2 regions of the Rhizobium sp. NZLR10 genome follow, and region 2 is predicted to be linked to the other one. Evidence: predicted binding sites of a transcription regulator. Region 2 holds the regulator's gene; the other holds the start of a gene.
The links. Region 2 encodes LexA, which represses DNA repair genes until DNA is damaged. Its sites were predicted from a motif close to TGTTCNNNNTGTGTTCNG; they were not measured.
Positions count from the first base shown of each region.

Region 1: a site for LexA is predicted at 2,260-2,277, ahead of HJB82_RS12265 (helicase-related protein). Genes of this name have one in related genera too.

Region 1 is NZ_JABDWE010000007.1:8,859-15,851, forward strand. It holds gene HJB82_RS12245 (acetyl-CoA C-acetyltransferase) at 1-215, shown strand, start outside; gene HJB82_RS12250 (beta-ketoacyl-ACP reductase) at 287-1,012, shown strand; gene HJB82_RS12255 (YMGG-like glycine zipper-containing protein) at 1,208-1,462, opposite strand; gene HJB82_RS12260 (DUF3309 family protein) at 1,490-1,645, opposite strand; gene HJB82_RS12265 (helicase-related protein) at 2,440-5,682, shown strand; gene HJB82_RS12270 (RNA-binding S4 domain-containing protein) at 5,685-6,089, shown strand; gene fdxA (ferredoxin FdxA) at 6,283-6,621, shown strand.
Region 2 is NZ_JABDWE010000002.1:217,471-228,077, reverse strand. It holds gene HJB82_RS04335 (N-acetyltransferase) at 1-104, opposite strand, end outside; gene HJB82_RS04330 (SGNH/GDSL hydrolase family protein) at 107-748, opposite strand; gene HJB82_RS04325 (pyruvate dehydrogenase complex dihydrolipoamide acetyltransferase) at 768-2,120, opposite strand; gene HJB82_RS04320 (pyruvate dehydrogenase complex E1 component subunit beta) at 2,136-3,521, opposite strand; gene pdhA (pyruvate dehydrogenase (acetyl-transferring) E1 component subunit alpha) at 3,537-4,583, opposite strand; gene HJB82_RS04310 (septum formation initiator family protein) at 4,729-5,049, opposite strand; gene eno (phosphopyruvate hydratase) at 5,188-6,462, opposite strand; gene kdsA (3-deoxy-8-phosphooctulonate synthase) at 6,604-7,449, opposite strand; gene HJB82_RS04295 (VOC family protein) at 7,446-8,342, opposite strand; gene lexA (transcriptional repressor LexA) at 8,539-9,258, shown strand; gene HJB82_RS04285 (ComEC/Rec2 family competence protein) at 9,239-10,607, opposite strand, start outside.

The DNA of each region.
Region 1 (6,993 bases), on a different contig from region 2:
AAGCCTGCGCCGTCACCAAGGATCTCGGATGGGATCCTGCGATCGTCAACGTCAACGGCGGGGCGATCGCCATCGGCCATCCGATCGGCGCTTCCGGCGCGCGCGTTCTCAATACGCTGTTGTTCGAAATGAAGCGCCGCGGCGCCAAGAAGGGCCTTGCAACTCTTTGCATCGGCGGCGGCATGGGCGTCGCCATGTGCTTCGAAGCGCTTTAAAGTAGCATACGATCCGTCATTGATTGAAAATCTCGCCACAAGGCGGGGCAAAAACAAAAAGGGAGCGGAACATGAGCAGAGTGGCTGTGGTCACCGGGGGTACGCGTGGAATCGGCGCGGCCATATCCATGGCGTTGAAAAATGCCGGATACAGGGTTGCTGCCAATTATGCCGGCAACGACGAGAAGGCCAAAGCCTTCCATGACGTTACCGGCGTCCCGGTGTTCAAATGGGATGTTTCGGATTACCTCGCTTGCGGCGAGGGGATTGCCAGGATCGAAAGCGAGATCGGGCCGGTCGAAATCCTCGTCAACAATGCCGGCATTACCCGTGACGCGATGTTCCACAAGATGACGCCGCAGCAATGGCACGAGGTGATCAATACCAACCTCACCGGTCTGTTCAACATGACGCATCAGGTCTGGACCGGCATGCGCGACCGCAGCTTCGGCCGGATCGTCAACATCTCCTCGATCAACGGCCAGAAAGGCCAGATGGGTCAGGTGAATTATTCGGCAGCCAAGGCGGGCGATCTTGGCTTCACCAAGGCGCTGGCCCAGGAAGGCGCGGCCAAGAACATCACCGTCAACGCCATCTGTCCCGGTTATATCGGAACGGAAATGGTGCTTGCCGTGCCGGAAAAGGTGCTGAACGAACGCATCATCCCGCAGATCCCCGTCGGCCGTCTCGGCGAGCCGGAAGAGATCGCGCGATGCGTCACCTTCCTCGCCTCCGACGATGCCGGCTTCATCACAGGTTCGACGCTGACGGCCAATGGCGGGCAGTTCTTCGCCTAAAGTACATCTCGCAAAACTGTATTGTCGTTTGCGATTACGACATGCGTGACTTTCCGAGTAGATCAGCGGTGGATTGAAGCAAGAGCGCGTCCCGTCGGATGCGCTCTTGCTTATTTCATGCCCCATGCCCGCGCGAGCAGCAAAGAAAAACGGGCGCCGAAGCGCCCGTTGGGAGTCCGATATGCTTTTTGCCGATCAGCAACGGGCCTCGTAGCGGCGGCCGTAACGGTCGCGATAGACGCAGTAGCCGCGGCGTTCGACCGAGTGGCCGATGAGAGCGCCGGTCAGACCGCCGGCAACGGCGCCGACCGCAGCACCACCCCAGCTGTTGGTGACAACACCGCCGATGACCGCACCGGTGCCGGCGCCGATCGCGGTACCTTGCTCGGTCGCTGTGCAGGATGCCAGAGCGCCAACGAGCGCACCAATAAGAACAATCTTCTTCATCATGTCGTAACTCCCCAGGTTTGTTGGCCTTTAGACGCGGCCCATGAGTACAAGAATAATGATAATCACGAGAACTAGCCCCAAACCGCCGGAAGGTCCATAGCCCCAGCCACGGCTATAACCCCAATTCGGCAATGCTCCGATCAAGAGCAGAATGAGGATAACAAGAAGTATTGTGCCAAGCATGGTGTGTTTCCTTCATTTCATCGGCAATTTGAATGGACGAGAAACACGTATTGGCGATTTTTGTTCCCGGTTAAGCCAGGAAATGTCATGCGTCCTGACCTCCGCCTATCGGAAATTTGCTCGTATGGTTAAAAAGGCGTTTAAATACAATATGTTGCGGTGAACAAAGCGAGAAAGTCCCGATGTCGCCGATTCGTCAGCGATTCGTTCCGTTTTTGATCGGTGCGCCGCCATTGACCATCCCGAGTTAACCGCATCTGAATCCGCCTTGCTAAAGCTTAACGCCAACACGACGAGGCGGAACGGGACATCCGCTACCGATCCGCATTTAGCGCGCCGATTGAAATCCGGCCACCAGATATTGCCGTGAACAGAAGGCGAAACCAATACAGTCGGCGATTCGTCGCCGATTTGTTCGGGCTTTGGTCGACAGGTTAATTACGGGCGCAATTTTCGATTGTTCGTCGCAGGACAGACTCGTCTTCTACGACAGCGAAATACAAAAGGGGAGGGAGTCCAGCGATTCAGCATCTAGTGGGAAAAACTGATTCAAAATCAATACTTAGCCGTGAACAAAAGCTGAATCAGCGCGAGTCAGCGATTCGTCGCTGATTCGTTCTCACGCTGTTCCGAATCGGAAATTCGGGTGTTCCGCAAGACTCGCAAAGGTCGTAATCCCAGAAGCAATTTGAAATCTGCCCTTGCGTTTGCGGTGACAGCTGTCCATGTGTTCTCTAGCTTCCATGAGAAGCCAAGATTTTCCTGGGGGCGCCCGCCCTCATTTGCATGGACCCATGATTCTGACTTCGCAGCCGACTATTCTGAGTGGACGCGGTGTGACCGCGGTGCTCGGGCCGACCAATACCGGCAAGACCCATTATGCCATCGAGCGCATGGTCGCGCATGGGAGCGGCGTGATCGGCCTGCCGCTCAGGCTGCTGGCGCGCGAGGTCTATACGCGGGTGGTGGAAAAGGTCGGCGTCCAGAATGTGGCGCTGGTTACCGGCGAGGAAAAGATTTCGCCGCCCAATGCGCGTTTTTCGGTCTGCACCGTTGAGGCGATGCCGCGCGAGACCAAGGCCGCCTTCGTCGCGATCGACGAGGTGCAGCTCGCCGGCGATCTCGAACGCGGCCATATCTTCACCGACCGCATCCTGCATCTTCGCGGCCGTGAGGAAACGCTGCTGCTCGGCGCGGCGACGATGCGGCCGATCCTGCTGCAGCTTCTGCCCGGCATCAATATCGTCGAGCGGCCGCGGCTTTCGCATCTTTTTTACGCCGGGCAGAAGAAAATCACTCGGTTGCCGCAGCGCTCGGCCATCGTTGCCTTCTCGGCCGACGAGGTCTATGCCATCGCCGAGCTCATACGCCGGCAGCGCGGCGGTGCGGCCGTCGTGCTTGGCGCGCTCAGCCCGCGCACCCGCAACGCGCAGGTGGCACTTTATCAGGCGGGCGATGTCGAATATCTGGTGGCGACCGATGCGATCGGCATGGGCCTCAACCTCGATGTCGATCACGTTGCCTTCGCCCAGGACCGGAAATTCGACGGCTACCAGTTCCGCAATCTCAATCCGGGTGAACTCGGTCAGGTCGCTGGGCGCGCCGGGCGGCACGTGCGAGACGGTACCTTCGGCGTCACCGGACAGGTTTCGCCGTTCGACGAAGAGCTGGTGCAGCGCATCGAGGGGCATGAATTCGACAACGTCAAGGTTTTGCAGTGGCGGACGACCGAGATGGACTTCTCCTCGATTCCATCGCTGCGCGCCAGCCTCGAGGCAGGGCCGCGCGTGCCGGGGCTGACGCGGGCGCTGCCTGCGGTCGACCAGCAGGCGCTCGAACAGCTTTCGCGCTACCCCGAGATCGTCGGTCTTGCCGACAGGCCTGCCCGCGTCGAAAAACTCTGGGAGGCTTGCGCGCTTCCCGACTATAGGCGTATCACCCCGGCACAACATGCCGATCTTATCTCGACCCTCTTTTCCGATCTCGTCCGCTATGGCACGGTGAACGAGCAGTTTCTCGCGGAGCAGGTTCATCGCTCCGATCGGACAGATGGGGAAATTGACACGCTTTCGGCGCGAATCGCGCAGATAAGAACCTGGACCTATGTTTCGAATCGGCCGGGTTGGCTTGCCGATCCGACACACTGGCAGGAAAAGACGCGGGAAATCGAAGATCGATTGTCCGACGCGTTACATGAAAGGTTGACGAAACGCTTTGTTGATCGCAGGACATCTGTGCTCATGAAGCGCCTGAGAGAGAATGCGATGCTGGAAGCTGAAATCAGTGTGAATGGCGATGTCTTCGTTGAAGGACATCATGTAGGGCAATTGAGCGGATTCCGTTTCACGCCGGTGACGGGAACGGACGGGCCGGACGCCAAGGCGGTTCAGGCTGCGTCGCAGAAAGCGCTCGCGCTCGAATTCGAGGCCCGTGCGGCTCGAATCCATGCCGCGGGCAACAGCGACCTGGCGATCGGCTCGGATGGGTTGATCCGTTGGATCGGCGACCCGGTGGCGCGGCTTTCGGGCAGCGATCACATCATGCGTCCGCGCGTGATTCTGTTGGCCGACGAGCAGTTGACGGGCAATGCCCGCGATCATGTCGCCGCCCGGATCGAGCGCTTCGTCAATCATCATATTAGCACGGTGCTGAAGCCGCTCGATGATCTGTCGCGCGCCGAGGACCTGCAGGGTCTTGCCAAGGGGCTGGCCTTCCAGCTCGTGGAGAATCTCGGCGTGCTGTTCCGCCGCGACGTGACCGAGGAAGTGAAGTCACTCGACCAGGAGGCGCGAGCCTCCATGCGCCGTTACGGCGTGCGTTTCGGGGCTTATCATATTTTCGTTCCGGCACTTCTGAAGCCGGCGCCGGCCGAGCTCATCACCCTGCTCTGGGCGCTGAAGAACGACGGTTTGGACAAACCGGGCTACGGCGATCTCATTCCGGTGCTTGCCGCCGGCCGTACCTCCGTCGTCACCGATCCGAGTTTCGAGCGGATGTTCTACAAGCTTGCCGGCTTCCGGTTCCTCGGCAAGCGTGCCGTGCGCATCGACATCCTCGAACGGCTTGCCGATATCATCCGTCCGCTGCTGCAGTGGAAGCCGGGTCAGAACAACCGTCCGGAAGGCGCCTATGACGGCCGCCGCTTCACGACGACGACAGCCATGCTGTCGATCCTCGGTGCGACGCTCGAAGACATGGAAGAAATCCTCAAGGGCCTCGGTTATCGCGCCGATGCCGTGAAGGCGGAAGAGGCATCGGCACATCTTGCGACGCAGGATGCGGTTTCGGCACCGGCTGCCGCCGCCGAAACGCCCGCGGACGAGGCGGAAAAGGCCGATCACGACGACGCCGACGGGGCAGCGGACGAGATTGCCGCCGAGCCATCGGCAACCGAGGCGGTTTCGGCTGACGTCGACACGGCTGTGGCAGAAGCGGTCGAAACCCCCGCTCCTGATGAAGCGATCGAGACGTCCGCTCTGGCGGAAGCCTCCGTTCCCACAGATGCGGCTTCCGCGTCTGTGGAAGCGGTATTGACTCCCGAGGAAGCGGCATCCGCTTCCGGGGAAGCCGGCGAGCCGGCGGAACCGAAGCCGGTTCTTCTGTGGCGCCTCGGCGGCCGCAACGACAATCAGCGCCAGGCGCGCGGCGGGCATGGCGAACGCCGTGGCGGCCAGGGCCAGGAGCGCGGTCAGAACCAGGAGCGCGGCGACCGCAATCGCCGGCCGGGCGGTGGTGAAGGCGGCGAAAGCCGCGACAACAATCGTCAAAACCGCGGCAAGGACGGCGGCAATCGCGATGGCGGCCGGCCGCAGCAGGCAAGAGGCGATCGCAACCAACCACGGGGCGACCAGCCGCGCAGCGACCGGCAGGACCGCAAGGATCGCGGCGAGCGAAATGACCGCAACGATCGCAACAACAATCGCGGCGGTTCGCAGCCTTTGCGCTTCGAGGCCAAGCCGCCGCGCAAGGAAAAGCCGATCGATCCGGATTCACCTTTCGCCAAGCTCGCGGCTCTCAAGGAGCAGATGAAGAAGTAGTCATGAGCGGGGAGACCCAGCCGACAAGCGGTTCGCGCCAGCGCATCGATAAGTGGCTGTTCTTCGCGCGCATGGCGAAGTCGCGCTCGCTGGCGCAGAGCCACATCCAATCGGGCCACGTGCGCATCAACGGCGAGCGCTGCAAGCATCCGAGCCAGATGGTCAAGCCGGGCGACCGTATCGAGATGACGCTGGAGCGGCGCGATCTCGTTCTTCTCGTGCGCCTCGCCGGCGAGCGGCGAGGGCCCTACGAGGAGGCACGACTGCTTTACGAAGACCTGTCGCCGCCGCCCGATGAGGCAAAACGTCTCACGCCCTACGAGCAGGCGATCCGGGCGACCGGCACCGGCCGTCCGACCAAAAAGGAAAGACGGGCAATCGACAGGCTGATGTCGGACGAGGATTAGAAAACTCTGTCTGCGGCGGCGGCTTTTGCAGGTCGTTTATCCTTGAAATCCGGCGTTAAAGCCGATACGTCACTGACAACCTGCCGGAAGCGTGCTTGCCTCCCAAGCCTGCCCACGATTTTCCTCCGGCACGGGGATAGGCGCGACGTTCCAGGTTGCCCGGCCCCATTCGCATGGAATCCTGGAGTTCTTCATGACCTATGTCGTGACCGACAATTGCATCAAGTGCAAATACACCGATTGCGTGGAAGTCTGCCCTGTCGACTGCTTCTACGAGGGCGAGAATTTCCTCGTCATCCATCCTGACGAATGCATCGATTGCGGCGTCTGCGAGCCTGAATGTCCCGCCGAGGCAATCAAGCCCGACACCGAGCCGGGCCTCGACAAATGGCTGAAGATCAATACCGAATATGCCACCATCTGGCCGAACATCACGGTCAAGAAGGACCCATTGCCCGAGGCCAAGGACATGGATGGCGAGACCGGAAAGTTCGAGAAATATTTCTCCGAGAAACCCGGTTCCGGCGATTGAGACGGCGGCCATATTCGGTCGCCGGATTCGGGCGGCCGCGGGGCGAAACGTTTTAAAAGCTGCGGGAGGCATATGGGTGACATGTGTTGCCCGCATGACTCAAGCGAAGCAAATTATTGATTTCCTCATATTTTTATGATAGGTTTTGGCTACTGTTCCATTTGTGGCATGACGCATGCCCAAAACCATCACGAAAGCAAAACCAATCCGCACGCGGTTTCCGTGACATATCAACGCTTTGAGCGCCGGGTCCCAAGATCGTGCGCAAGAAGTTCTTTGCTTTTGCCCGATGGGACCAGAGTGAAGTCACCCGACGGATACTACCGTCTCACCCGGGCCTGACTGACCCGGCTCCGGCCGCCGCCGGGAGCG
Region 2 (10,607 bases):
AACCAGAGCCGGGAAGCAAAACCGTGCGAGGCAATATCCGCCAAGATCGCCAGCTCCGAGGCATCCCGCCGTGAGGCCTGCCGCAGGGCGATGAAGGCGGTCATGGTCAGATCCCCAGCATCATCCGTACGATCGATTCCAGCCCACGCCCGAGCGCACGCGTATTTTCCGCATCGAGGTGAATGCCGTCGATCGGTGTGGTCCTGGCGACGGAATTGCCGTCGAAAAAGCCGCAGCCGAGTTCGTCGGCAAGATCACGATAAAGGGTTGCAAGCTTTGCCGATTCGTCGATGCCGCCGGGAAAGGATGCGGCGAAAGGCACATTGCCGGTCGCGCAGATCGCCGGCGGCGCCACGATCAGGATCTCCGGCCCGTCGAATTCGAAGGGCCAGGCATGATTGCGGATCAGCCGTACGAGCCGGCTGATGCCCTGGCAGGCGGCAAAAGCCGAGCCGGCCACGACCGGCTTCATGTCGTTGGTGCCGAGCAGAAGGATGACGAGGTCGAGCGGCGCGTGCGTCTGCAGGATCGTCGGCAGAATGCGCGCACCGTTGCGGTCGCAGTCGGCCAGGTGATCGTCGAAAGCGGTCGTGCGACCATTCAGGCCTTCGGCAATGACACGCGCCTCACTGCCGAGCGCTGCCTGAAGCACGCTCGTCCAGCGATTCTTGTAGTCATGACGGCCGATCGTCTCGGCGTCATAACCCCAGGTCAGCGAGTCGCCATAACAAAGAACGGCCTTGGTCATTTCCGCCTCCGCCCAGTTGTCAGACCAGCATGCCCATCGGGTTTTCGATATAGCCCTTGAAGGCCTGGAGCAGCTCGGCGCCGAGCGCGCCATCGACGCAGCGATGGTCGGTCGACAGCGTGACCGACATCACGGTGGCGATAGCCATTTCGCCCTTCTTGACGACGACCCGCTGTTCGCCGGCGCCGACCGCAAGGATGGTCGCATGCGGCGGGTTGACGACGGCGGCGAAGTTCTTCACGCCCATCATCCCCATGTTCGAGACCGAGCTGGTGCCGCCCTGATATTCCTCGGGCTTCAGCTTGCGGTCCTTGGCCCGCTTGCCGAGATCGCGCATCTCGTTGGAGATCGCCGACAGCGTCTTCTGCTCGGCCTTGCGGATGATCGGGGTGATCAGGCCGCCGGGGATCGAGACGGCGACGCCGACATCGGCGTACTTGTGCTTGACCATGTTGTTGTCGGTCCAGGAGACGTTGGCATCCGGAACGTCGCGCAGCGACAGCGCCATGGCCTTGATGACCATGTCGTTGACCGAGAGCTTGTAGGCGGGAGCGCCATCCTTGCGCGGGGCTGCATCGTTCAGCTGGGCGCGCAACGCCATCAGAGCATCGAGCTCGCAATCGACGCTGACGTAGAAATGCGGGATCGTCTGCTTGGATTCGACCAGGCGTCTGGCGATCGTCTTGCGCATGCCGTCATGCGGCACGAGCTCGTAGGAACCCGGTTCGAACAGCTTGAGCACGGCCTCCTCGGAAGCGCCCTTCGGCGCTGCAGCGGCCGGAGCCGGAGCCGCAGCAGCTTGCGGAGCGGTAGCTGCGGGTGTGGCGGCCTTGGCGCCACCACCGGCAACGGCGGCTTCGACGTCGTTCTTGACGACGCGGCCATGCGGGCCGGAGCCCGCGACAGCCGAAAGGTCGATACCGGCCTCCTTGGCGAGCCTGCGGGCAAGCGGCGAAGAGAAGGTGCGACTGCCGTCTGGTGAAACCGATGCAGGTGCAGCGGCAGGTGCCGGTGCTGCAGCCGGAGCGGACTGGGCCGGTGCAGCCTCCGCTTTTGCGGCCGGTGCGGCTTCGGCCTTCTGCGCCGGAGCGGGCGAGCCCGCGCCGCTTGCGGCAGCGGCGACATCCTCGCCATCGGCGGCGAGAACGGCGATCAGCGCATTGACCTTGACGCCTTCGGTGCCGGCGGCAACGACGAGCTTGGCGACCGTGCCTTCATCGACGGCTTCGACTTCCATCGTCGCCTTGTCGGTCTCGATCTCGGCGATCACATCGCCAGACTTGACCGTGTCGCCTTCCTTGACCAGCCATTTGGAAAGATTGCCTTCTTCCATGGTCGGAGAGAGGGCGGGCATCGTGATATTGATCGGCATCGAGATACCCTCCCCTTATTTGTAACAAACAGCCTTCACCGCATCGACGACTTCGCCGACGTTCGGAAGCGCCAGCTTTTCGAGATTGGCGGCGTAGGGCATCGGCACATCCTTGCCGGCAATCGTCAGAATCGGCGCATCGAGATAATCGAAGGCCTGCTGCATGACGCGGGTGGCGATTTCGGTGCCGACGGATGATTGCGGATAGCCTTCCTCGACGGTGACCAGGCGACCGGTCTTCTTCACCGATTCGATCACGGTCGGCAGATCCATCGGGCGGATGGTGCGAAGGTCGATCAGTTCGACGTCGATGCCGATCTTTTCGAGTTCGGCGACAGCCTTCGTCGCATAGGTCATGCCGATGCCGAAGGAGACCACGGTTACGTCCTTGCCCGGACGATGGATGCGAGCCTTGCCGATCGGCAGGACGAAATTGTCGAGCTTCGGCACATCGAAGTGCTGGCCGTAGAGAATTTCGTTCTCGAGGAAGATGACCGGATTCGGATCGCGGATCGCAGCCTTGAGCAGGCCCTTGGCGTCGGATGCCGTGTAGGGCATGACGACCTTCAGGCCGGGGATTGCGCTGTACCAGGCAGCATAGTCCTGGCTGTGCTGGGCGCCGACACGGGCGGCGGCGCCATTCGGGCCGCGAAACACGATCGGCGCGCCCATCTGGCCGCCGGACATATAGAGCGTCTTGGCGGCGGAGTTGATGATATGGTCGATCGCCTGCATGGCGAAGTTGAAGGTCATAAATTCGACGATCGGGCGAAGGCCGGCCATTGCGGCGCCGACACCGACGCCGGCAAAACCGTGCTCGGTGATAGGCGTATCGATGACACGACGAGGGCCGAATTCCTGCAGCAGGCCCTGTGTGACCTTGTAGGCGCCCTGATATTCGGCGACTTCCTCGCCCATGACGAAGACATCTTCGCTGGCGCGCATTTCCTCGGCCATGGCGTCGCGGAGCGCTTCGCGCACGGTGGTCGACACCATTTCGGTGCCGGCCGGAATTTCCGGGTCATTCGGCACGACGCCCTTCGGCTCGGCCGGAAGCGGCGCTGCAGCAGAACCGGTATTGGTCGGCTTTTGTTCCTGGGCAACCGCTGGGGCGGCAGCGGCGGCCGGTTTGGCGGCGGAGATATCCGCGGCGGATTCGCCGTCCTGCAACAGCACGGCGATCTTGGTGTTGACCTTGACGCCTTCGGTGCCGGCGTCGACGAGCAGCTTGCCGATGACGCCTTCGTCGATGGCTTCGACTTCCATCGTCGCCTTGTCGGTTTCGATTTCGGCAATCACGTCGCCGGAGGTGACCTTGTCACCTTCCTGTTTCAGCCATTTGGACAGCGTGCCTTCTTCCATCGTCGGAGAGAGGGCGGGCATGAGGATATCGATAGGCATGGGTTCCCTCCCCGATTAGAGCAGAATGTCGGTGTAGAGCTCGGATGCATCCGGCTCCGGATCGGCCTGGGCGAAGTCGGCGCTGTCGGCGACGATGTCGCGGACATCCTTGTCGATCGCCTTCAGATCGTCTTCGGAAGCCCAGCCCTTTTCGACGAGGCGTGCTTTCACCTGTTCGATCGGGTCATGTTCGGAGCGCATCTTCTGCACTTCGTCCTTGGAGCGATACTTCGCCGGGTCGGACATGGAGTGACCGCGATAACGATAGGTCAGCATTTCGAGAATGATCGGACCCTTGCCGGAGCGGCAATGTTCGAGCGCCTCGTCGGCCGCCGCCTTGACGGCGCGAACGTCCATGCCATCGACCTGAATGCCGGGGATGCCGAAGCCGGAACCGCGCAGCGAGTAGTTCGACTGGGCGGTGGCGCGCGCCGTCGACGTGCCCATGGCGTAGCGGTTGTTCTCGACGATATAGACGATCGGCAGCTTCCAGAGGGCCGCCATGTTGAAGCTCTCGTAGACCTGGCCCTGGTTGGCGGCGCCGTCGCCGAAATAGGCGATCGAGACATTGCCGTTGCCGCGGTAATGGTTGGCAAAGGCAAGACCGGTTCCGAGTGAAACCTGGGCACCGACGATGCCGTGACCGCCGTAGAAATGCTTTTCTTTCGAGAACATGTGCATCGAGCCGCCCTTCCCGTGGGAATAGCCGCTGCGGCGCCCGGTCAGTTCCGCCATGACGCCGCGCGCTTCCATGCCGGTTGCCAGCATGTGGCCGTGGTCGCGATAGGCGGTGATGACCTGGTCGCCTTCCTTCTGCGCCATCTGCATGCCGACGACGACAGCTTCCTGACCGATGTAGAGGTGGCAAAAGCCGCCGATGAAGCCCATGCCGTAAAGTTGGCCGGCCTTCTCCTCGAAGCGGCGGATCATCAGCATCTCGCGATAGGCCTTGAGCTCTTCATCGCGATCGAAGTCGGCTACCGGGCCTCCATTCGATGCTTTGGCTGCCGGTTTTGCTGCAGTTTTGCGGCTGGAAACGGTCGCGGTCTTTCGCGGCGCCATTCAACCCTCCCTATGGGTTTGTCGGTTCTTGGTGGCGCGTACCATAGGGAAGAAAGATGACCACAGCAATGCCATAATTGCATGGCTCATATTCAGCACTAAACAGTTGATTACATTTCGGAAATACCAATTAACCTGATTTCAGTTAATTGGAATAATGGTTGAATATGACGATCTCGTCCGCGCGCGACATGTTGAGCTGATAGCGCGCTTTTTCGTCCAGCATATCCTTGTCGAGCGAGCCGTCACTCAGCAGCGCGACCTGATTTTCCAGATGTTCGCGCTTCGCCTTCAAGATCGCAAGCTCTTTTTCACGCGCGACACGCTGATGCTCGAACGTCTCTGTTGCGCGCAGGCCGTAATCGCCATGAATGCAATGATAACCGAAATAGGAAAGGAAGGCGACCGTCATGGCCGGAATGACGAAGCGGCCGAACTTTCTCTTCTTATGATGCTTTGTCCACATACACGCATGCTCTTGAACGCATTACCAATTCGTTCAGCATAACGCGCAGAGATTAACCGTTCATTGACCGTAAAGACGGGCAACAAAAAACCCGCGCCGGAGAGGCGCGGGCTCAAGCCGTTTGAAAATCAGATTCGATCAGGCGCGGATGATCGAGCGGCCGGCATACTGAGCCTGCGGGCCCAGGCCCTCCTCGATGCGGATCAGCTGGTTGTACTTGGCGAGGCGGTCGGAACGCGACAGTGAGCCGGTCTTGATCTGGCCGCAGTTGGTGGCGACCGCGAGGTCGGCGATGGTCGAATCTTCGGTTTCGCCGGAGCGGTGGGACATGACGGCGGTATAGGCTGCCTTGTGCGCCGTGTTGACGGCGTCGAGCGTTTCCGTCAGCGAGCCGATCTGGTTGACCTTGACGAGGATCGAATTGGCGACGCCCATGCGAATGCCGTCGCGAAGACGAGCGGAGTTGGTGACGAAGAGATCGTCGCCGACGAGCTGGGTCTTCTTGCCGGCCAAGTCGGTCAGCGTCTTCCAGCCGTCCCAGTCGTCTTCGGCCATGCCGTCCTCGATCGAGATGATCGGGTACTTAGCAGCGAGTTCGGCCAGATATTCGGCCATGGCGCCCGATTCGAGCGTGCGGCCCTCGCCTTCAAGAACGTACTTGCCGTCCTTGAAGAATTCCGTCGAGGCGCAGTCAAGGCCGAGGCACATGTCGTCGCCCGGTGTATAGCCGGCTTTCTCGATCGACTTCATGATGAAGTCGAGAGCCTCGGGCGCGCTCTTCAGGCCGGGTGCAAAACCGCCTTCGTCGCCGACATTGGTGTTGTGGCCCTGCGCGGCCAGTTCCTTGCGGAGCGTATGGAAGACTTCCGAACCCATGCGTACGGCTTCAGCGATCGTATCGGCGCCGACCGGCAGGATCATGAATTCCTGGAAATCGATAGGATTGTCGGCATGGGCGCCGCCGTTGATGATGTTCATCATCGGAACCGGAAGCAGGCACGCGGACGCGCCGCCGACATAACGGTAGAGCGGCAGGCCGGAGGCCTGGGCGGCAGCCTTGGCGACGGCCAGCGATACGCCGAGAATGGCGTTGGCGCCGAGGCGCGACTTGTTCGGCGTGCCGTCGAGCTCGATCATGATGTTGTCGATCTGGATCTGGTTTTCGGCATCGATGCCGCCGATCGCGTCGAAGATCTCGGTGTTGGCGGCATCGACCGCCTTTTGCACACCCTTGCCGAGGTAGCGCTTGCCGCCGTCGCGCAGCTCGACCGCCTCATGCGCGCCGGTCGAAGCGCCCGAGGGAACGGCCGCGCGGCCCATGCTGCCGTCTTCGAGATAGACATCAACTTCGACGGTGGGGTTGCCACGGCTATCGAGAATCTCGCGGGCGATGATATCGGTGATTGCAGTCATGGGTTCTTCCTGCTCGGTGGGTGATCAATCGTTCGAAGCCTGTCATAATCGAAGGCGTGCAAATTACAATGGCGCATTGCGACACCCTCGACCTGCATGTCTGAACGTCGCTATAGCACGAACATGTCAGGCTTTTGACTGTCAGCCCTTGGCGACAGCATCGAAGGCGAGCAGCTTTTCCAAAAGCCGCGGCATGTCTTTGAGATAGACCATGTTCGGGCCGTCGGACGGTGCGTTGTCGGGGTCCTGATGGGTTTCGACGAACACGCCGGCGATACCGGTCGCCACCGCTGCGCGCGCCAGCGTTTCCACAAATTCCCGCTGACCACCGGAGGAATCGCCCTGCCCGCCCGGCTGCGCCACGGAATGCGTTGCATCGAAAACAACCGGCGCGCCCATCGACGCCATGATCGGCAGCGAGCGCATGTCGGAGACCAAAGTGTTATAACCGAAGGAGGCGCCGCGTTCGCACAGCAGCACGTTCGGATTGCCGCTGGCATTGAGCTTCTTCAGGACGTTTTTCATATCCCAGGGAGCGAGGAACTGGCCCTTCTTGACATTGACGGCGCGGCCGGTCTCGGCGGCGGCGATCAGAAGGTCGGTCTGGCGGCAGAGGAAAGCCGGGATCTGCAGGACATCGACCACTTTTGCCACCGCGGCGCATTGCTCGGCGGTGTGGACGTCGGTCAGGACGGGAAAACCGAACTCCTTCTTCAGGTCGGCGAAGATCTGCATGCCCTTTTCAAGCCCGATGCCGCGTTCGGCAGAGAGCGAGGTGCGGTTTGCCTTATCGAAGGAGCTCTTGTAGACGAGACCGATGCCGAGTTTGGCGCAAAGCTCCTTCAGTGTGCCGGCAACCATGAAGGCGTGGTCGCGGCTCTCCATCTGGCAAGGGCCGGCAATCAGCGACAGGCGGCCGGTATTGGAAAATGTGACCTGGCCTGCGCCCTCGCCGATCCTGACTTCGGAATTCGTATCAGTGCTCATCGTGTTTCCTCGAAGGCGAAGAGCGTGCCCTGCCCGGGCGCGGGCTTCACCAGAATGCGATTGTTCTTGCGCGTGTAGGTCACTCCGTTAGCAGCCAAATGCGCTTCTGTCACGGCAAGATCGGTGACGGCAAAGAGGATAGCCCGGCCGCGCAGGCCGCGGTCGGCGGATGCGACGGCGATCTCGAAATAGGCCTCCAGCCCTTCCGGCGTCATCAGGCTGATTTTCGCATTCGGCGCCGCGATATTAACGCCGAAACCGGTTTTCTCGACGGCCGATTGCGCCGTTGCAAGGCTGACGAAGGCGGCGAATGCAGAGGGGTCCGGCGCGCAAAGCGCGATCTCGGCAATGCCGGTGACGCCATTGGCATGCGTCTCTAGCGCACCGCGATCGGCCGGCAGAGGATTGATGCGCTCAACACAGAAGAGGAAGAAATCCGGCGCGCGCAACTCAGCGGCAAAGGCCAGCTTGAAGCCGGCCATGGTCTCGGAACCGTCCGGCATTTTCATCGGCCGGCTGAACTGCAGCATGTCGCCGGCGCTCGATCCGCTGCCGACGAAGCTCCGATGAGCGCGGCCGGCATCCCCGGTGCCGAACGCCACCGCCGAAAGCCCCTCCTCGCCACAGCGGAAGCGGAAGGCCCGATTGCGGGCGGTGAAGACATTGCCTTGCCGCGCCGATGCCTCGCTCTCCTCGCGGCTGGCGATACCGAGCGGCTCCAGATAGGTCTTGTCGGCAAAGAAGACGCAGGCATTCTCCGTTCCGAAGGGATGGCGGGCATCGGCGGCAACGGTGAAGCCAAGCTTGCCGAGCCTTTCGCGCGCCAGGTCGATATTGACAACGGGCAGCACGACATGATCCAGCGGGTGCGGTTTGGCCGAGTGCTCGTTCATGATATCCCTCCCTGAAACGCAAGAGGGTGCGACAGCGCCACCTTCAATGCAAGACATGTGCGCCAATCCGGCGAATGAAAATAAAAAACTCAACGAGTTGGCGGCAAGTTTTACGGAAATTTAGCTACTTGCGGAACACATATGGAACATATAGTGTTCTGTTCTGGATTTGTTTCAATCAAGGGGTCACACGTCGATGCTCACGCGCAAACAACAGGAGCTCCTGCTTTTCATTCATGAGCGCATGAAGGAATCCGGCATTCCGCCCTCTTTCGACGAAATGAAGGATGCCCTGGATCTGGCCTCGAAATCCGGCATTCATCGTTTGATCACAGCGCTTGAAGAGCGTGGCTTCATTCGCCGCCTACCGAACCGCGCCCGGGCGCTCGAGGTCATCAAGCTTCCGGAGGCCTACAGCCCGAGCATCCAGCCCCGGCGCGGCTTTTCGCCAAGCGTCATCGAGGGCAGCCTCGGCAAGCCGCAGCCGGTCGCCGCCCCCGCTCCTGCAAAACCGGTCGCCGATAACGGCAACTCCGTCTCCGTGCCGGTCATGGGCCGGATCGCTGCCGGCGTTCCGATCTCGGCGATCCAGAATAACACCCACGACATCGTCGTTCCCGCAGACATGCTCGGCTCCGGCGAACATTATGCGCTGGAGGTCAAGGGCGATTCGATGATCGACGCCGGCATCTTCGACGGCGACACGGTAATCATCCGCAACGGCAGCACCGCAAGTCCCGGCGACATTGTCGTTGCCCTGGTCGATGACGAAGAAGCGACGCTCAAACGTTTCCGCCGCAAGGGCGCCTCGATCGCGCTGGAGGCTGCCAATCCGGCTTATGAGACCCGGATTTTCGGGCCGGACCGCGTCAAGGTGCAGGGCAAGCTCGTCGGCCTCATTCGCCGCTATCACTGACATTGGAGAGGCCGGATTCGGCAAAACTGTTGCTGCGCCAGTCATAGGCGCGATGGCGCTTCCATGGGCGCGACAGGGTTTCGAATGCGGTCACGACCTCCAGGCCGGCATCGGCGAAGCGCAGCTCGACGGAGCCAGTCCTGCGCAGCGTCTCACCGGTAAAGAGCGTCGCTCCTGATCGGCAGCTGTTGAACCGCAGGCGGACCGACGTCACGACGATATCCGCCGCGTCGCAAGCCGGACCGAGATAGGCAGCGTTGTCGATGACGGCAACCACATGACCATTGCCGAGCCTTGATGTGCACCAGGCCTTTTTGACGCAGGAAAAGCGGTTTGCTTCACCACCGGCGACAGCCGCCCGCATCGCCGCCCTCGCTTCATTCTGCTGATCGCGGGAAAGCCTGACGCGGCGGTCGTCTCCCTCCGGCGGGACAGCGGGACCATCCAGCATTTTCGGCGGGAAATGCGTCGGCAGGACAAGTGCTCTCTGCCACTGATCGAAGATGAAATCCGGCGGGTTTTCGCGGTTGGAAGCGATTGCCGCAGCCGCGACCACTGCGACGAGACTGCCATCCTCCGAAATCACCAGATCCGGCGCCCGGGGAAGCGGCAGAAGCAGCACGCCGAGCGTAGAGACGGCGATAATCGATGTGCCGATATGGCGCAGCCGGGTGCGCAGCAGCGTCAGCAGCAGAAAGCCGGCCACGGCGACAGCGAAATACCAAGCCGGCAAGCGGCCGATGCCGATATCACCGCCCCAACCGGACACCGTTTTGGCGACCGCAATCACCAGGTCGAGGCCGAGGCCGACCACCTTCCAGAGCGGAACGTCCAGACCGAACGGCATGAGCAACATCGCCAGCAGCCCGGCCGGCATGACGATGAAGGAGATGATCGGCATCGTCGCGAGATTTGCCGGCAGCCCGTAAGCGGTCAGGCGATGAAAATGTTCGATCGAAAACAGCGCCGTGGAAAAACCGCCGATCAGCGAGGTCAGGAAGACGCCGCCGAAGAAGCCGGCGACGGCAACGACCGGTCGGAAGACCGGCAGTTTCAGCAAGGCGTTTTCGCGGACGCGCCGGTCCTTCCACAGTTGATAACCCGATACGAGTGCCAATGTCGCGGCAAAGGACATCTGGAAGCTCGGGCCCAAGACTTCGGACGGCGAAATGGCGATGATGACGAGCGCCGAGAGAACGACATTGCGCAGGCTGATCGACGGCCGGTCGAAGAAGACGGCGACCAGCATGATCGCCATCATGATGAAGGCACGTTCGGCCGAGACCCCGAAGCCGGAAATCAGGTAGTAGGCGGTGACGGCGCTGAGCGCGCCGGCGGCGGCGATCTTC